DNA from 2 places in the Bradyrhizobium sp. USDA 4486 genome. Region 2 is predicted to be linked to the other one. Evidence: predicted binding sites of a transcription regulator. Region 2 holds the regulator's gene; the other holds the start of a gene.

Region 1 (7,103 bases), 510 kb from region 2:
GCTGGTTGAGAAGGCGCACCAGGTGTGCCCGTACTCCAATGCCACGCGCGGCAATGTCGACGTTCGCCTGACGGTCGTCTGATCTGACGATGGATTGGCTGGCCCGGGATCCCCCTCGGGCCGGCCGCTTCCGCTTGATTTGCCGCGCCGCGGGATTGGCGCGCGGCGGCGCATGCGGCTCTACGCCCGGCGCCATTGCTGGCGCAAACAAACCTCGCTAGGCCTGTGACCAAACGACCGACACAGGGAAGCGAAGGCATGACTGAAGCCGCCAGTTCTGGGGCAGCATTGGGCGCAATGAGCGGGCTGCGCGTCATCGATCTCACGCGCGTACTCGGCGGTCCCTATTGCACCCAGATCCTCGCCGACCACGGCGCCGACGTCATCAAGGTCGAGCCGCCGGCGGGCGACGAGGTGCGCGAATGGGGTCCTCCGTTCCACGAGGAGGACGCGGCCTATTTCGTCGGCATCAATCGCAACAAGCGCTCGATCGGCCTCGACCTCGCCTCCGAGGGCGGCCGCGTGGTGTTGCTGAAGATGCTGGAGACGGCCGACGTCCTGATCGAGAATTTCAAGCCCGGCACGCTGGAGAAATGGGGCATCGGCAACGAGGTCTTGCGCGAGAAATTCCCGCGCCTCGTGCATTGCCGGATCTGCGGCTTCGGCGCCGATGGCCCGCGTGGCGGCAATCCCGGCTATGACGCCATCATCCAGGCCATGACCGGCATGATCGCGGCGACCGGCTCGGTGGAGAGCGGCCCGATGCGGATCGGCGTGCCGCTGGTCGACATCACCACCGGTCTTTATGCCGCGATCGGCATCCTGATGGCGCTCTCCGAGCGGCAGCGTTCGGGCAAGGGCCAGTTCCTGGAAACGACGCTGTACGAGACCGGCCTTGCCATCATGCATCCGCACACCGCGAACTATTTCATGCATGGCAAGCCGCCTTCGCTCACCGGCAACGAGCATCCGAACCTCGTTCCTTACGCGATCTTCCCGACGAAGACCGACAACATCTTCATCGGCGTCGGCAATGACGGCACCTTCCGCAAGCTCGCCAAGGAGATCGGCAAGCCCGAGCTCGGCACCGATCCGCGCTTTGCCCGCAACAAGGACCGCATCGCCAACCGCGAGGCACTCCGCGCAGAGCTGGCCGCGGTGTTCAGCCAGCACGAGGCCGAGCCGCTGTGCAATCGCCTGCTTGCGGCGGGTCTGCCTGCCGGTCCGGTGCAGAAGATCGACCAAGCGTTGACCAACCCGCACACGATCGCGCGCGGTGATGTCATCGAGAAGGACTGGTACAAGGGCGTGGCCTCGCCGATCCGGCTCGACCGCAGCAAGCCGAGCCTGCGCCGCCTGCCGCCGAAATTCAGCCAGCACGCGGCCGAGGTGCTGGGCGAGTTCGGCTACTCCAAGTCGGAGATCGACGCGATGGTCGCCAAGGGCGTGGTCTGCGGGCCCGAGCGCAAGCGCTAGGGTCCGACCGCCTCACTCGGCAGATGCCGCACTGCGGCGCGAGCCGCGCATGTGCAGCGCGAACGCATGAGGCTGCCCGCGTCGCATTCGCCTATTTGACGGCTTCCCTTTTCCAGCGCTTGCCGCTTTCGTTTCGGCCGCTTACACAGTCATGTGAACGTCATATGGCGCTGCTAGCGCAAGCGCCTCTTCATTGACGGGCAAGGGAGGTTTTCTTGATGACTCTTCGACATTTTGGCGCGGCTGCAGCTGTTGCACTCACGGTTGGTCTCAGCGCCTCGCCGGCCTTGGCCCTGACCGAAATCCAGTGGTGGCATGCGATGACCGGCGCCAACAACGACGTCATCGTCAAGCTCGCCAACGATTTCAACGCCGCGCAGAGCGACTACAAGGTGATCCCGACCTACAAGGGCAACTACGCCGATACGATGAACGCGGGCATCGCCGCGTTCCGCGCCGGCAACGCGCCGCATATCATGCAGGTGTTCGAGGTCGGCACCGCGACCATGATGGCCGCGACCGGCGCCGTGAAGCCGGTCTACAAGCTGATGGCCGAGACCGGCGAGAAGTTCGATCCGAAGGCCTACCTGCCCGCGATCACCGGCTACTACTCGACCTCGAAGGGCGAGATGCTGTCGTTCCCCTTCAACTCGTCATCTACAGTCATGTGGGTCAATCTCGACGAGCTGAAGAAGGCCAATGTCGAGATCCCCAAGACCTGGCCTGAAGTGTTCGAGGCCGGCAAGAAGCTGAAGGCGGCCGGTCACGACACCTGCGGCTTCTCGGGCTCGTGGGTCACCTGGGTCAATCTCGAGCAGCTCTCGGCCTGGCACAACGTGCCGCTCTCGACCAAGGCCAACGGCCTCGACGGCTTCGACACCGTGCTCGAATTCAACGGCCCGCTCCAGGTCAAGCATCTCGAAAACCTGGTCGAGCTGCAGAAGACCAAGGTCTACGACTATGCCGGCCGCACCAACACCGGCGAAGGCCGCTTCACCTCAGGCGAATGCCCGATCTACCTGACCTCGTCGGCGTTCTTCGGCAACGTCAAGGCGCAGGCCAAGTTCAACTTCACCGCCGTGCCGATGCCGTATTATCCGGACGTGAAGGGCGCGCCGCAGAACTCGATCATCGGCGGCGCTTCGCTCTGGGTGATGGGCGGCAAGTCGGCCGACGAATACAAGGGCGTCGCGAAGTTCCTGACCTTCCTCTCCGACACCGATCGCCAAGTCTACATCCACAAGGCCTCCGGCTATCTGCCGATCACCAAGGCGGCCTACGCCAAGGCGAAGGAAGAAGGGTTCTACAAGGACCAGCCCTATCTCGAGACGCCGCTGCTCGAGCTGACCAATAAGGAGCCGACCGAGAACTCGCGCGGCCTGCGCCTCGGCAACATGGTGCAGCTGCGCGACGTCTGGTCGGAAGAGATCGAGCAGGCGCTGGCCGGCAAGAAGACCGCCAAGCAGGCGCTCGATGCCGCCGTCGAGCGCGGCAACACGATGCTGCGGCAGTTCGAAAAGACCGCCGTCAAGTAAGGCGATCAGCGGCAGGCCGGTCGCCGGCCTGCCGCTGCTGGGGCATCATGCAAAAGCAAGCCATTTTCCAGTCAAAGCTATTGCCCTACGCGCTGGTTGCCCCGCAACTCGCGATCGTCCTGATTTTCTTCTACTGGCCGGCCCTGCAGGCCGTGATCCAGTCCTTCCTGCTCCAGGACGCCTTCGGCCTGTCGTCGAGCTTCGTGTGGTTCGACAACTATATCGAGCTGTTCAAGGACCCCGCTTATTTCGCCTCGATCGTCCGGACTTTCTTCTTCTCGTTCGCCATCGCGATCTCGTCGCTGTCCTTTGCGCTGCTGCTCGCCGTGATGGCTGACAAGCCGCTGCGCGGCTCGATGCTCTACCGCACGCTGCTGATCTGGCCCTATGCGGTGGCGCCGCCCGTCGTCGGCGTGCTCTGGATCTTCATGCTGCATCCCTCGCTTGGCGTGCTCTCGCGCTACATGCGCGGCCTCGGCATCGACTGGAATCCGCTGCTCGACGGCAACCAGGCCGCGGCGCTGATCATCCTCGCCGCCGCCTGGAAGCAGATCTCCTACAACTTCCTGTTCTTCCTCGCCGGTCTCCAGAGCATCCCGAAGAGCGTGATCGAGGCCGCTGCGATCGACGGCGCGCGTCCGATGCGGCGGTTCTGGACCGTGATCTTCCCGCTGCTGTCGCCGACCATTTTCTTCCTGCTGGTGGTCAACATCGTCTACGCCTTCTTCGACACGTTCGGCATCATCGACACCATGACCCGCGGCGGACCCGGCACGTCGACCGTGACGCTGGTCTACAAGGTCTATTCCGACGGCCTGCTCGGCGGCAATCTCGGCAGCTCCGCGGCGCAATCGGTGATCCTGATGATCATGGTCATCGTGCTCACCGCAATCCAGTTCCGCTTCGTCGAACGCAAGGTGACCTACTGATGGTCGAGGAAGAGGGCATCAGGCGCTACGTCGCGCACATCATCCTCTGGATCGGGATCGCCATCGTCGCGTTCCCGGTCTACATCGCCATCGTCGCCTCGACCCAGGACAACGCGCTGATCGCCAACGGGCAGATGTCGCTGCTGCCGGGCGGGCACTTCCTCGAGGTCTACTACCAGACCATCTTCATCGGCACGAGCGGCTCGACCCGCGAGCCGGTCGGCAACATGATGCTGAACTCGCTGGTGATGGCGCTGGCGATCGCAATCGGCAAGATCGCGATCTCGATCATCTCGGCCTATGCGATCGTGTATTTCCGCTTTCCGTTCCGGATGGCGATCTTCTGGATCATCTTCATCACCTTGATGCTGCCGGTCGAGGTGCGCATCTATCCGACCTACAAGATCGTCGCCGACCTGCACATGCTCGACAGCTATGCTGGTCTGGCGCTGCCGCTGATCGCATCGGCGACGGCGACGCTGCTGTTCCGCCAGTTCTTCATGACCGTGCCGGACGAATTGCTGGAGGCCTCGCGCATCGACGGCGCCGGTCCCTTGCGCTTCTTCTGGGATACGCTGCTGCCGCTGTCGCGCACCAACATGGCGGCGCTGTTCGTGATCCTGTTTATCCTCGGCTGGAATCAATATCTCTGGCCGCTCTTGATCACCACGCGCGACGACATGCAGACCATTCAGGTCGGCATCCGCAAGATGATCACCACCACCGACGCGCTGACCGAATGGCCGATCGTGATGGCGACCGCCGTGCTGGCCATGCTGCCGCCGGTGTTCGTCGTCGTCGTGATGCAGAAATTGTTCGTGCGCGGCCTGGTCGAGACGGAAAAGTAAGAAGCGAGTTTTCATGGCTAACGTCACCCTGCGCAACGTCCGCAAGACCTACACCGGCGGCTTCGAGGCCATCAAAGGCGTCAACGTCGATGTCGCGGACGGCCAGTTCTGCGTGCTGGTCGGCCCCTCCGGCTGCGGCAAGTCCACGCTGCTGCGCATGGTCGCGGGGCTCGAGACCGTCACCGGCGGCGAGATCGACATCGGCGGCCGCGTCGTCAACCAGGTCGAGCCCGCCGATCGCGACATCGCCATGGTGTTCCAGAACTACGCGCTCTACCCGCATATGAGCGTCTACAACAACATGGCCTATGGCCTGCGCAACCGCGGCATGGCCGAGGCCGAGATCAAGACCCGTGTCGAGCAAGCCGCCCGCGTGCTCGAGCTCTCCGCTATGCTGGAGCGCAAGCCGCGCCAGCTCTCCGGCGGCCAGCGCCAGCGCGTCGCCATGGGCCGCGCCATCGTGCGCCAACCGAAGGTGTTTTTGTTCGACGAGCCGCTCTCCAACCTCGACGCCAAGCTGCGCATCGCGATGCGCGTCGAGATCCGCAAATTGCAGCGGCGGCTCAACACGACGTCGATCTACGTCACCCACGACCAGCTGGAAGCAATGACGCTCGCCGACATTCTTGTCGTGATGAACGGCGGCCAGGTCGAGCAGGTCGGCAATCCCTTGGCGATCTACGAGAAGCCGGCGACGACCTTCGTCGCCTCCTTCATCGGCGCACCGCCGATGAACCTGATGTCGACGCGTCCCGAGGAGATCAAGTCGCAGCTCGGCGGCAGCGCAGGTGAAGCCGGCATCCTCGGCATCCGCCCGGAGGATTTCGTCATCACCGATGAGACACCAGCCGGCGGCGTGGTGCTGCCGTTAACGGTCGAAGCCATCGAGCGCGTCGGTGCAGAGACCTTCGTCTACGGCTCGCGCGAGCAGGACGATCAGCGCGTCGCCGCCACCCCGGGCGAGCTGCCGCCCGGCGAGGTCATCGTCCGCATCCCTGGAACTGAGGCCCCCGCCATCGGCGCGAGGATCCGCGTCGCTGCAGTCCGCTCAAAACTGCATCTGTTCAGTGGCGACGGGCGGACGCGGATCGAGGCGTGAGCGGTTCCGAGGGCCCTCACCAAGAGCGCGAAAACAACCCCATGCACAGTAGGAAGGGGTCCTGTTTTCATTGAGATAAATCGCCCCCGAATTCGTCATGCCTGCGCCTCCGGGCGCTGTGACGAATTGTAAGCATTTTGTGCGATGGCAGAGCCGTGGGCGGCAGAAGCGCCCATCCACAACCCCCGCTACGTCCTTGAACGGACACGGGGATATGACCATATTGCTGACCAAGGGGTGCCTTGACGGGGCCCCGAAGCACCAAAGTCGCTTCGAGAGGACTTTGTAAACTATGTCTCGTGTTCCCACGCTTTCCAGTCCGTTCCTTCTGGGCTTCGACGAGATCGAGCGCGTGCTCGACCGCGTCGTCAAAGGCGCCGACGGCTACCCTCCCTACAATATCGAGAGGTGTGACCGGACGGACGGCCAGCCCGAGCGGTTGCGCATCACACTGGCGGTCGCCGGATTCACCCGCGATCAACTCGATGTAACCATTGAGGAAAACCAGCTCGTGATCCGCGGACGGCAGCAGGACGACAAGACCCGGCAATACATCCATCGCGGCATCGCCGCGCGCCACTTCCAGCGCACCATTCGTGCTGGCAGAGGGGATGCTGGTGCTGGGTGCGGATCTGAAGAACGGGCTGTTGTCGATCGATCTGGCCCGGCCTGAGCCGGAGAGGATCGTTAAGACAATCGCTATCAATGAGCACGAATAATGGAACGAGTAGCGGACTCGACCGCTTAGTTCGTTAGAGGAGTCGAGACCATGAGTGAAGGTCACGTTGCGTTCGAATACGAAGCCAAGAACGTCTCGCCGGAGACGCTGGCCACCCTTGGCGAAGGCCATATCGCCTATGTGAAGCAGATCCGCTCCGAGGACGTTCCGGGCCTGTTTCCCGAGGCGCCGAAGATTGCGCCGGGCCTCAAGCTGTTCGCCCTCCACGCCGCCGACGGCACGCCGATCATGCTGACCGACAGCCGCGAAGCCGCAATCGCCAACGCCTGGAGCAACGAGCTGCAAGCCGTCAGCGTGCACTAAGCGCGTCGCACGAAGAGAGTTTTGGCGGGCATGCCTTCGCAGGAAGGCATGCCCGTTTTGCTTTTGATGCGATAGTCCGCTGCCCTCTCCTCGTCATTGCGAGCGCAGCGAAGCAATCCAGAATCTTTCCGCGGAGGCAGTCTGGATTGCTTCGTCGCAAGGGCTCCTCGCAAT
Region 2 (8,314 bases):
ACGACCTCGGCGACCCTGGGAAGCTGACTCTCGCTGGTCAGCAGATAAGATGGCAATTCGCAGGCTGCGGGCGCGGCAGGAGCGGCAGCAGGCGCAGCATCGCCCGCGCGCGCGTGGGGCGCGGCGAGGCTACCGCATAGCAGGATCAGGCTCAGGAGAACCTTCGCCTTCATCAGCCCCCTCCCGCCAGATCGGCGTTGCCGACGGCGTTTTTGGTTTTCGCACCGCTCTTGTCAGCCACGCGCTTGTACCACGAAATCACCGAAGCCACGCCCCACATGATCAGGATTCCGCAGAGACTAATCAGCGCATGCATGACCGCGCCGCCGGAGACTTCGGCCAGGATGAAATGGCCGGCAAAGGCGAGGAAGACGCCGAGGCAGAAGATCTCGAGGGAGTGCTGGCCGCACAGGATCAGCGGGCGCAGCCAGGGCGATCTCAGGCCCGGCCACTCCCGCGGCAGAAAGCGCACGGTGAGCGCCGCCAGCGCCAGGAAATGCGTGAAGCGCAGCACATCGAGATCGGTCTTGTCGATCGGGTACATCCATTGCTCGAGCCGCTTCGGCATGAAATGCGACAGCTGCGGCACGTACCAGGTCAGCGTCACGTAGAACGCCGCGACGATATAGGCGATCGCGATCCACATCGTCACCGGCGAGGCCAGGATACGCGACATGCGCCGCGCACCTCCGAGCGCGCACCATGCGCCGAACACGAACAGCAATTGCCAGGCGAGCGGATTGAACGCCCAGAAGCCGTTCGGATAGGCGGAGAAGTAGAGATCGAATTCCCAGGTCACCGCATAGAGCGCGGCCGAGAGCGCGAGCGTGACGTCGGGCTTCCACTTCATCGACCACAGGATCAGCGGCAACGCCAGCATCAGCACGATATACAGCGGCAGCACGTCCATGTTGACGGGACGGAAGCGCAGCAGCAGCGCCTGCACGATGGTGATGTCGGGCTGCTTGAGGAAGTCCATGATCCCCATTTCTTCAGTGTAGAGCGGGTTTTCGAAGCTGGTCGCCACATAGGAAATCTCGGCGAGGAAGATCGTGAACAGGAAGACGTGGGCGACGTAGATCTGCCAGACGCGCCGCAGGACGCGCGCGGTGGCGATGACGACGCCGCTCTCCAGCATCGCCCGGCCGTAGACGAAGGCGGCGGTGTAGCCGGAGATGAAGATGAAGATCTCGGTGGCGTCGCTGAAGCCGTAATTGCGGATCGTGAACCAGGTCAGAAGGCTCGGCGGCAGATGGTCGATGAAAATCAGCCACAACGCGAGGCCGCGGAACAGGTCGAGCCGCAACTCGCGCTCGCCGATGGCGGGCAGCGAGATGGCCGGCGCGGCCGCGCGCGGTTTTGCGGTTCCCGCGATCGATCCCGTCACTTGGTCGGCAATGGTCATTGGGGCCTAGAAACCCTTGCGCAAGTCGCGACGCATGAAGGAGTTTACAGGTCCGGCCATCGTCTCGCAAAGCGGCCGGATCACATTTGGGGTCTACTTCCTTGCGAATTCTGGCGGGACGATGTCGCGAAAACCGCCTCAGGCGTTTGGTTCCGGACCCGGATTTCGTTATGATGGCAGCCATGTACCGCGCCGTGACCCGTCAGATCGAAGTGACCGTCGAGCCGAACTTTGTTCCGGAGCAGTCGTCGGCCGACCGCTCGCGCTTTTTCTGGTCCTACACCATCGTCATCACCAATTCGGGCGACGAGACCGTGCAGCTCAAGACGCGGCACTGGATCATCACCGACGCCTCCGGCCGCCAGCAGGAGGTGAAGGGCGAGGGGGTCGTCGGCGAACAGCCGATCCTGGCTCCTGGCGAGCGCTTCGAATACACCTCGGGCGTCCCGCTCTCGACCGCCTCCGGCTTCATGACCGGCCGCTACCAGATGGTCAGCGAAAGCGGCGAACGCTTCGAGATCGAGGTGCCGACATTCTCGTTGGACAGCCCGGACAGCAAGCGGGTGCTGAACTAGGACGCGCAGTTCGCCGCAACGCTCACAACTGTCATGCCCCGGCTTGACCGGGGGCATCCAGTACGCCGCAGCCTCTCGCTTCCATCACCACCGTCTCGGAGCACTGGGTCGCCTGCCTTCGCGGGCGATGACCCTGAGTGGGTGCAATACGAAAACAACAGACGCCTTACGCGTCCTCCACACCCGCCTCATGCGGCGTGAACTGGTACACCGAGCTGCAGAACTCGCAGGTCACGACGACCTTGTCGTCCTTGACCATCGCGGCGCGATCGTCCGGCGAAAAACTCTTCAGCATGGACGCGACCGCATCTCGCGAGCAGGAGCATTGCGCCTTGAGAGACAACGGCTTGAACACGCGCACGCCGCGCTCGTGGAAGAGGCGGTAAAGCAGCCGCTCGCCGGACAGCTCGGGATCGATCAGCTCGACATCCTCCACGGTCTCGATCAGTGAGCGTGCCTCAACCCAGGCGTCGTCCTCGGCAACGCTGTGCACTTCGGCGCCTTCAGGGGCATCGCCGGGATGCAGGTCGGCCTGCCGCGCGCGCTCCGGGGCTTTCGGCAGAAACTGCATCAGCATGCCGCCGGCGCGCCAGCGATGCTTGCCGCCATCGCTACTGCGCCACTCCTCGCCGACCGCAAGGCGCACCTTGGTCGGGATCTGCTCGGAGCGCAGGAAATATTCGTGAGCGGCGTCTTCCAGACTACCGCCGTCGAGCGCGACCAGACCCTGGTAACGGCTCATGTCGGGACCCTGGTCGATGGTCATGGCGAGATGACCGCGGCCGAGCAGCGTGCCGGAGTCCTTGGCGACACCAAGGCGCGCGGCATCGAAGCGCGCATAGGCGCGCAGGCGATCCGGCGCCTGGTAGTCCACCACCAGGAACGACACCGGACCGTCGGTCTGGGCCTGGAGGATGAAGCGGCCCTCGAATTTCAGCGCCGAGCCGAGCAGCGTCGTCAGCACGATGGCCTCGCCGAGCAGCTTGCCGACCGGCGCCGGATAATCGTGCTTGGTCAGGATCTCATCGAGCGCGGGCCCGAGCCGCACCAGGCGACCGCGCACGTCGAGCGCGTCGACCTCGTAGGGCAGCACGGCGTCATCGATCGGAACCGCTGATGGCGCGCGAACCGGGCCTTCAGGCCCGGTCTTCATGTCAGGGGATTGGAAAACCATGGCGCTTTATCTGGGGTCGGAGGTGGTGGAATGGAAGGGCCGCGAGGGGCGGTGTGTTCCGGATGCAGTCATGATCGCACACGATCCTGCAGATTCGATGTCGTCCCGGGGCGCGCGACTTGTCCGCCGAAGCTCGAAGAGCGAAGGCGAAAGCGCGAACCCGATACGCATGACCGCAGGCCTGGGTTTGGCGAAGACTGTCGGCCTTTAGCGTCCGCCGCGCGAGAGATTCCGCGGTAGCCCCTGCGTTCGCAGTGCGTTCGCAGGGACAACGATCTGTGAGGCGACCGCCGGGGCTTCGGCGAGATTACGTCACCGCGTCGAAGCACCAGGCCAGAATGCCCTTCTGCGCGTGCAGGCGGTTTTCAGCCTCGTCGAACACGACCGATTGCGGGCCGTCGATCACGTCATCCGTGACCTCCTCGCCGCGGTGGGCCGGCAGGCAGTGCATGAACAGCGCGTCTGGCTTGGCGAGCGACATCAGCTTGGCATTGACCTGATAGGGCTTGAGCACGTTGTGCCGGTGCTCGCCTTCCTTGTCGCCCATCGACACCCAGGTATCGGTGACGACGCAGTCGGCGCCCTTCACGGCGGCCTCAGGATCGGTGCCGAGCACGATCGGCGCATTCGTCGCCTTGATCCAGTCGCGCATCACCTTCTTCGGCGCGAGCTCCGGGGGCGTTGCGACGTTGAGCTTGAACTTGAAGCGCTCGGCGGCGTGAGCCCAGGACGCCAGCACGTTGTTGTCGTCGCCGGTCCAGGCCACCGTCCGGCCCTCGATCGGGCCCCGATGCTCCTCATATGTCATGAGGTCGGCCATCACCTGGCAGGGATGCGAACGCCGCGTCAGGCCGTTGATGACGGGCACGGTCGCATGTTGCGCAAGCTCGAGCAGCGCCTCGTGGTTGAGGATGCGGATCATGATGGCATCGACATAGCGCGACAGCACGCGCGCAGTGTCGGCGATGGTCTCGCCACGGCCGAGCTGCATCTCGGCTCCGGTGAGCATGATGGGCTCGCCGCCGAGCTGGCGCATGGCGACGTCGAACGAAACGCGGGTGCGAGTCGAGGGACGCTCGAAGATCATGGCCAGCGTCTTGCCTTCGAGCGGCTTCACCGGCTGGTGCGCCTTCTGCTTCGCCTTCATCGCGGAGGATGCGGCAAGCATGCGCTTGAGCTCGGTGAGCGGCAGCTCGTTGATATCGAGGAAATGCTTGGGTGAACTGCTCATCAGCTTGCCGCCCGCTTGTTGGCGGCAAGGGCCGTGCAGGCGCGCTCGAGCCGCACGACGCTATCCTCGATCTCGGCTTCTGTGACGACCAGAGGCGGCAGGAAACGCACGACATTGTCGCCGGCGCCGACGGTGAGCAATTTTTCGTTGCGCAGCGCTGCGACCAGATCGGCGGAGGGCACCACGGCCTTGATGCCGATCAGGAGCCCCTCGCCGCGCACCTCGCTGACGACGTCGGGGTGACGGTCGATCACGGAGGCGAGCTTCTGCTTGAGCAGCAGCGACATCTTCTGCACGTGATCGAAAAAGCCGGGCTTGAGCATGACGTCGAGAACGGCGTTCGCAGCCGAGATCGCGAGCGGATTGCCGCCGAAGGTCGAACCATGCGAGCCGGGGCCCATGCCAGCCGCCGCCTCCGCGGTCGCCAGCACTGCGCCAATCGGGAAGCCGCCGCCGAGCGCTTTCGCCAGCGACATCACGTCAGGCGTGACGCCGGTGCGCCGATGCGCGAACAGATCGCCGGTGCGGCCCATTCCGGTCTGCACCTCGTCGAACGCGAGCAGCAGGCCCTTCTCGTCGCAGAGCTGGCGCAACGCCTTGAGGAAGGCGGGCGGCGACGAACGCACGCCGCCCTCACCCTGGATCGGCTCGATCAGGATGCCGGCGGTCTGCGGACCGATCGCCTTCTTTACGGCCTCGATGTCGCCATGCGGCACCTGGTCGAAACCGTCCATCGGCGGGCCGAAACCTTCGAGATATTTTGCAGCTCCCGTCGCAGCCAGCGTTGCCAGCGTGCGGCCGTGGAAGGCGCCTTCGAAGGTGATGATGCGGTAGCGCTCGGGATGACCCTTGGAGAAGTGATGATGGCGGACCAGCTTGATCACGCCCTCCAGCGCCTCGGCGCCGGAATTGCAGAAGAAAACGAAATCCGCAAAGCTCTCGCTGCATAGGCGCGCGGCGAGCTTCTCGCCATCGGGGCTCTGGAACAGGTTCGACATGTGCCAGAGCTTCGTCGCCTGCTCCTGCAGCGCCTTGACCAGCGCGGGATGAGCATGGCCGAGCGCATTCACCGCGACGCCCGATGTGAAGTCGAGATAGCGCTCGCCGTTGGTCGCGATCAGCCAGCAGCCTTCGCCGCGCTCGAAACCGAGGTCGGCCCTGGCGAAAACGGGGAGCAAATGCGGCGCGGCGCTGTTGGTCATGACGATCACTTGGATGTTGCGGACGGCCTGAGTGCGTTGCGCAACGCACCATTGACCGGCCCGGAAAACGAAACGTGCCGCCTTTTAAGGGCGGCACGCACGACTATCTTATGCTTGGTGAGACGGGTGTCAATGCCGCCCGAAAAGCCCCAGGAAACGCTGAATCCGTAGTCTTGCGGTGCCGATTTTGCGGGATTTTTCACCACGGAACATGTGGAAGCGAGTCGGCGGACTCTTGCGCGCGAGTCACGCCATATTGTAGCGTTTGGACTGTCAGATACGACATCTCGTGCAGCAGTTCTGATCCCAAGAGTCCTCATGTACCGGCGTAAACGTTCGGGCGCACCTTGTGTGCCCGGCGAGCCTTAAGGGATTCTGGCGGCACGGGTTTTTCAAGGCTTAGGCATTCGCTGTGAGGCCCCAGGATGGCTGGCCGGCAGCGAGGGAAAGGGTGCAATGACGGTTTTGACCTGGTCCGATGATCGCGTCGAGCAGCTGAAGAAGCTCTGGGAGGCCGGACTTTCGGCCAGCCAGATCGCGGCCGAGCTCGGCAATGTGACCCGCAATGCCGTGATCGGCAAAGTGCACAGGCTCGGCCTGTCCGGCCGCGCCAAGAGCCCCTCGTCGGCCGCGCCCCGGCCGCGCAAGGCGCGTCCCGCGCAGCACATGATGCGCGTGAGCCGCCCGATCTCGCGCGGCAACACCGCGCTGGCGCAGGCCTTCGAGGTCGAGGTGGAGGCCGAGCCGGTCACCTACGACAACGTGGTGCCGATGAGCCAGCGGCTGTCGCTCCTGGAGCTGAACGAGGCGACCTGCCACTGGCCGGTCGGCGATCCATCGAGCCCGGATTTCTTCTTCTGCGGCGGCAAGGCGCTCTCCGGCCTGCCCTATTGCGCGCAGCACTCGCGCGTCGCCTACCAGCCGGCGGCGGATCGCCGCCGCGCGCCCGCGAAGCCGGGCACGCGCTGAGCACTGCTTCAACGACATCGTCCCGGCACGCGGCCGGGACGATCCGAAGCAAAAAAGCGCGCCGCTCGGCACGCTTTTATTTTGCTCGCTTGCAGCCGTTCTTACGTCTGCTCCGCTTTCGCGAAGCGATCGTCCAGCGCGTAGCCGGCGCCGCGGACGGTGCGGATCGGGTCCTGCTCGCGGCCGAGATTGAGCAGCTTGCGCAGACGGCCGATATGCACGTCGACGGTGCGTTCGTCGATGTAGATGTCGCGGCCCCAGACGCTGTCGAGCAGCTGCTCGCGCGAGAACACGCGGCCGGGGTGCTCGAGGAAGAACTCCAGCAGGCGATATTCGGTCGGACCGAGATCGATCGGCCGGCCCGAGCGCGCGACGCGACGCTTGTCGCGGTCGAGCTCGATGTCGCCATAGGCGAGCACGGTTGCGAGCCGCTCCGGGCTCGCGCGCCGCAAGAGGCCCTTCACGCGCGCCAGCAGCTCCGGCACGGAGAACGGCTTGACGATGTAATCGTCGGCGCCGGTCGCAAGACCCCGCACCCGCTCGCTCTCCTCGCCGCGCGCGGTCAGCATGATGATCGGAAGCTGCTTGGTCTCCGGGCGGGTGCGCAGCCGTCGGCACAGCTCGATGCCGGAGAGGCCCGGCAGCATCCAGTCGAGCACGATCAGGTCGGGGATGTGCTCCTTGAGACGGGTGTCGGCGTCGTCACCGCGCATCACCGTCTCGACGTCATAGCCATCGCCTTCGAGGTTGTAGCGAAGCAGCTCGGTGAGAGCTTCCTCGTCTTCAACCACCATAATGCGCGCGCCCATGGTGTCGTCGCTCCTTGACTCTTCAGCTATTCGGGATCGTCGTGGCAAAGGTCGTCATGTCACCCTTCGGCCGCTTGTCGGTGATCGCCTGGCCCTCGATCATGTAGAACACGGTCTCGGCGATGTTGGTGGCATGGTCACCGATGCGCTCGATGTTCTTGGCGCAGAACATCAGGTGAATGCAGAACGAGATGTTGCGCGGATCCTCCATCATATAGGTGAGAAGCTCGCGGAACAGAGAGGTGCAGATGGCGTCGACTTCCTCGTCGCCCTTCCACACCGCCATCGCCGCCGGCAGGTCGTGCGCGGCATAGGCGTCCAGCACCGACTTGACCTGCTGCTGCACGAGGTCGGTCATGTGCTCGAGGCCGCGGAACAGCTTCAGCGGATGAAAGTCCGTCTCCAGCGCCGCGACGCGCTTGCCCATGTTCTTGGCGAGATCGCCGATGCGCTCGAGATCGGTGGCGACGCGCATGGCGCCGACGATCTCGCGCAGGTCCACCGCCATCGGCTGGCGGCGGGCGATGGTGAGCACGGCGCGCTCCTCGATCTTCTTCTGGAGCGCGTCGATCTCGGCGTCGGTCGCGACCACGCGCTGGCCGAGCACGACGTCGCGACGGATCAGCGCGTCGACGGAATCGACGATCATGCGCTCGGCGAGGCCGCCCATCTCGGCGACCAGGCGGGTGAGCTCCTGGAGGTCGGTGTCGAAGGCCTTTGCGGTATGTTCAGAACCCATATCCCGTCTCCTCAGCCGAACCGGCCGGTGATGTAATCCTGCGTGCGCCGATCGCTCGGCGAAGTGAATATCTTGCTGGTATCGTCGAACTCGATCAACTCGCCGAGATACATGAAGGCGGTCTTGTCGGAGACGCGGGCCGCCTGCTGCATGTTGTGGGTGACGATCGCGATCGTGTAGTTCTCGGACAGCTCCTGGATCAGCTCTTCG

What was found. The regulator PhoB, encoded in region 2, activates phosphate uptake and scavenging genes when phosphate is short. The targets are predictions, from matches to a motif close to TGTCATNNANCTGTCAT.
Region 1: a site for PhoB is predicted at 1,624-1,640, ahead of ugpB (sn-glycerol-3-phosphate ABC transporter substrate-binding protein UgpB). Genes of this name have one in related genera too.

Annotation. Positions count from the first base shown of each region.
Region 1 is NZ_JBSRZV010000001.1:6,328,620-6,335,722, forward strand. It holds gene ACVWY3_RS29800 (organic hydroperoxide resistance protein) at 1-82, shown strand, start outside; gene ACVWY3_RS29805 (CaiB/BaiF CoA transferase family protein) at 259-1,476, shown strand; gene ugpB (sn-glycerol-3-phosphate ABC transporter substrate-binding protein UgpB) at 1,695-3,011, shown strand; gene ugpA (sn-glycerol-3-phosphate ABC transporter permease UgpA) at 3,059-3,940, shown strand; gene ugpE (sn-glycerol-3-phosphate ABC transporter permease UgpE) at 3,940-4,788, shown strand; gene ACVWY3_RS29825 (sn-glycerol-3-phosphate import ATP-binding protein UgpC) at 4,802-5,887, shown strand; partial or broken gene ACVWY3_RS29830 (Hsp20 family protein) at 6,180-6,606, shown strand; gene ACVWY3_RS29835 (BQ00720 family protein) at 6,657-6,929, shown strand.
Region 2 is NZ_JBSRZV010000001.1:6,839,339-6,847,652, reverse strand. It holds gene ACVWY3_RS32295 (SGNH/GDSL hydrolase family protein) at 1-173, opposite strand, end outside; gene ACVWY3_RS32290 (OpgC domain-containing protein) at 173-1,405, opposite strand; gene apaG (Co2+/Mg2+ efflux protein ApaG) at 1,576-1,980, shown strand; gene ACVWY3_RS32280 (Hsp33 family molecular chaperone) at 2,147-3,154, opposite strand; gene argF (ornithine carbamoyltransferase) at 3,462-4,385, opposite strand; gene ACVWY3_RS32270 (acetylornithine transaminase) at 4,385-5,587, opposite strand; gene ACVWY3_RS32265 (GcrA family cell cycle regulator) at 6,044-6,556, shown strand; gene phoB (phosphate regulon transcriptional regulator PhoB) at 6,658-7,365, opposite strand; gene phoU (phosphate signaling complex protein PhoU) at 7,388-8,104, opposite strand; gene pstB (phosphate ABC transporter ATP-binding protein PstB) at 8,116-8,314, opposite strand, start outside.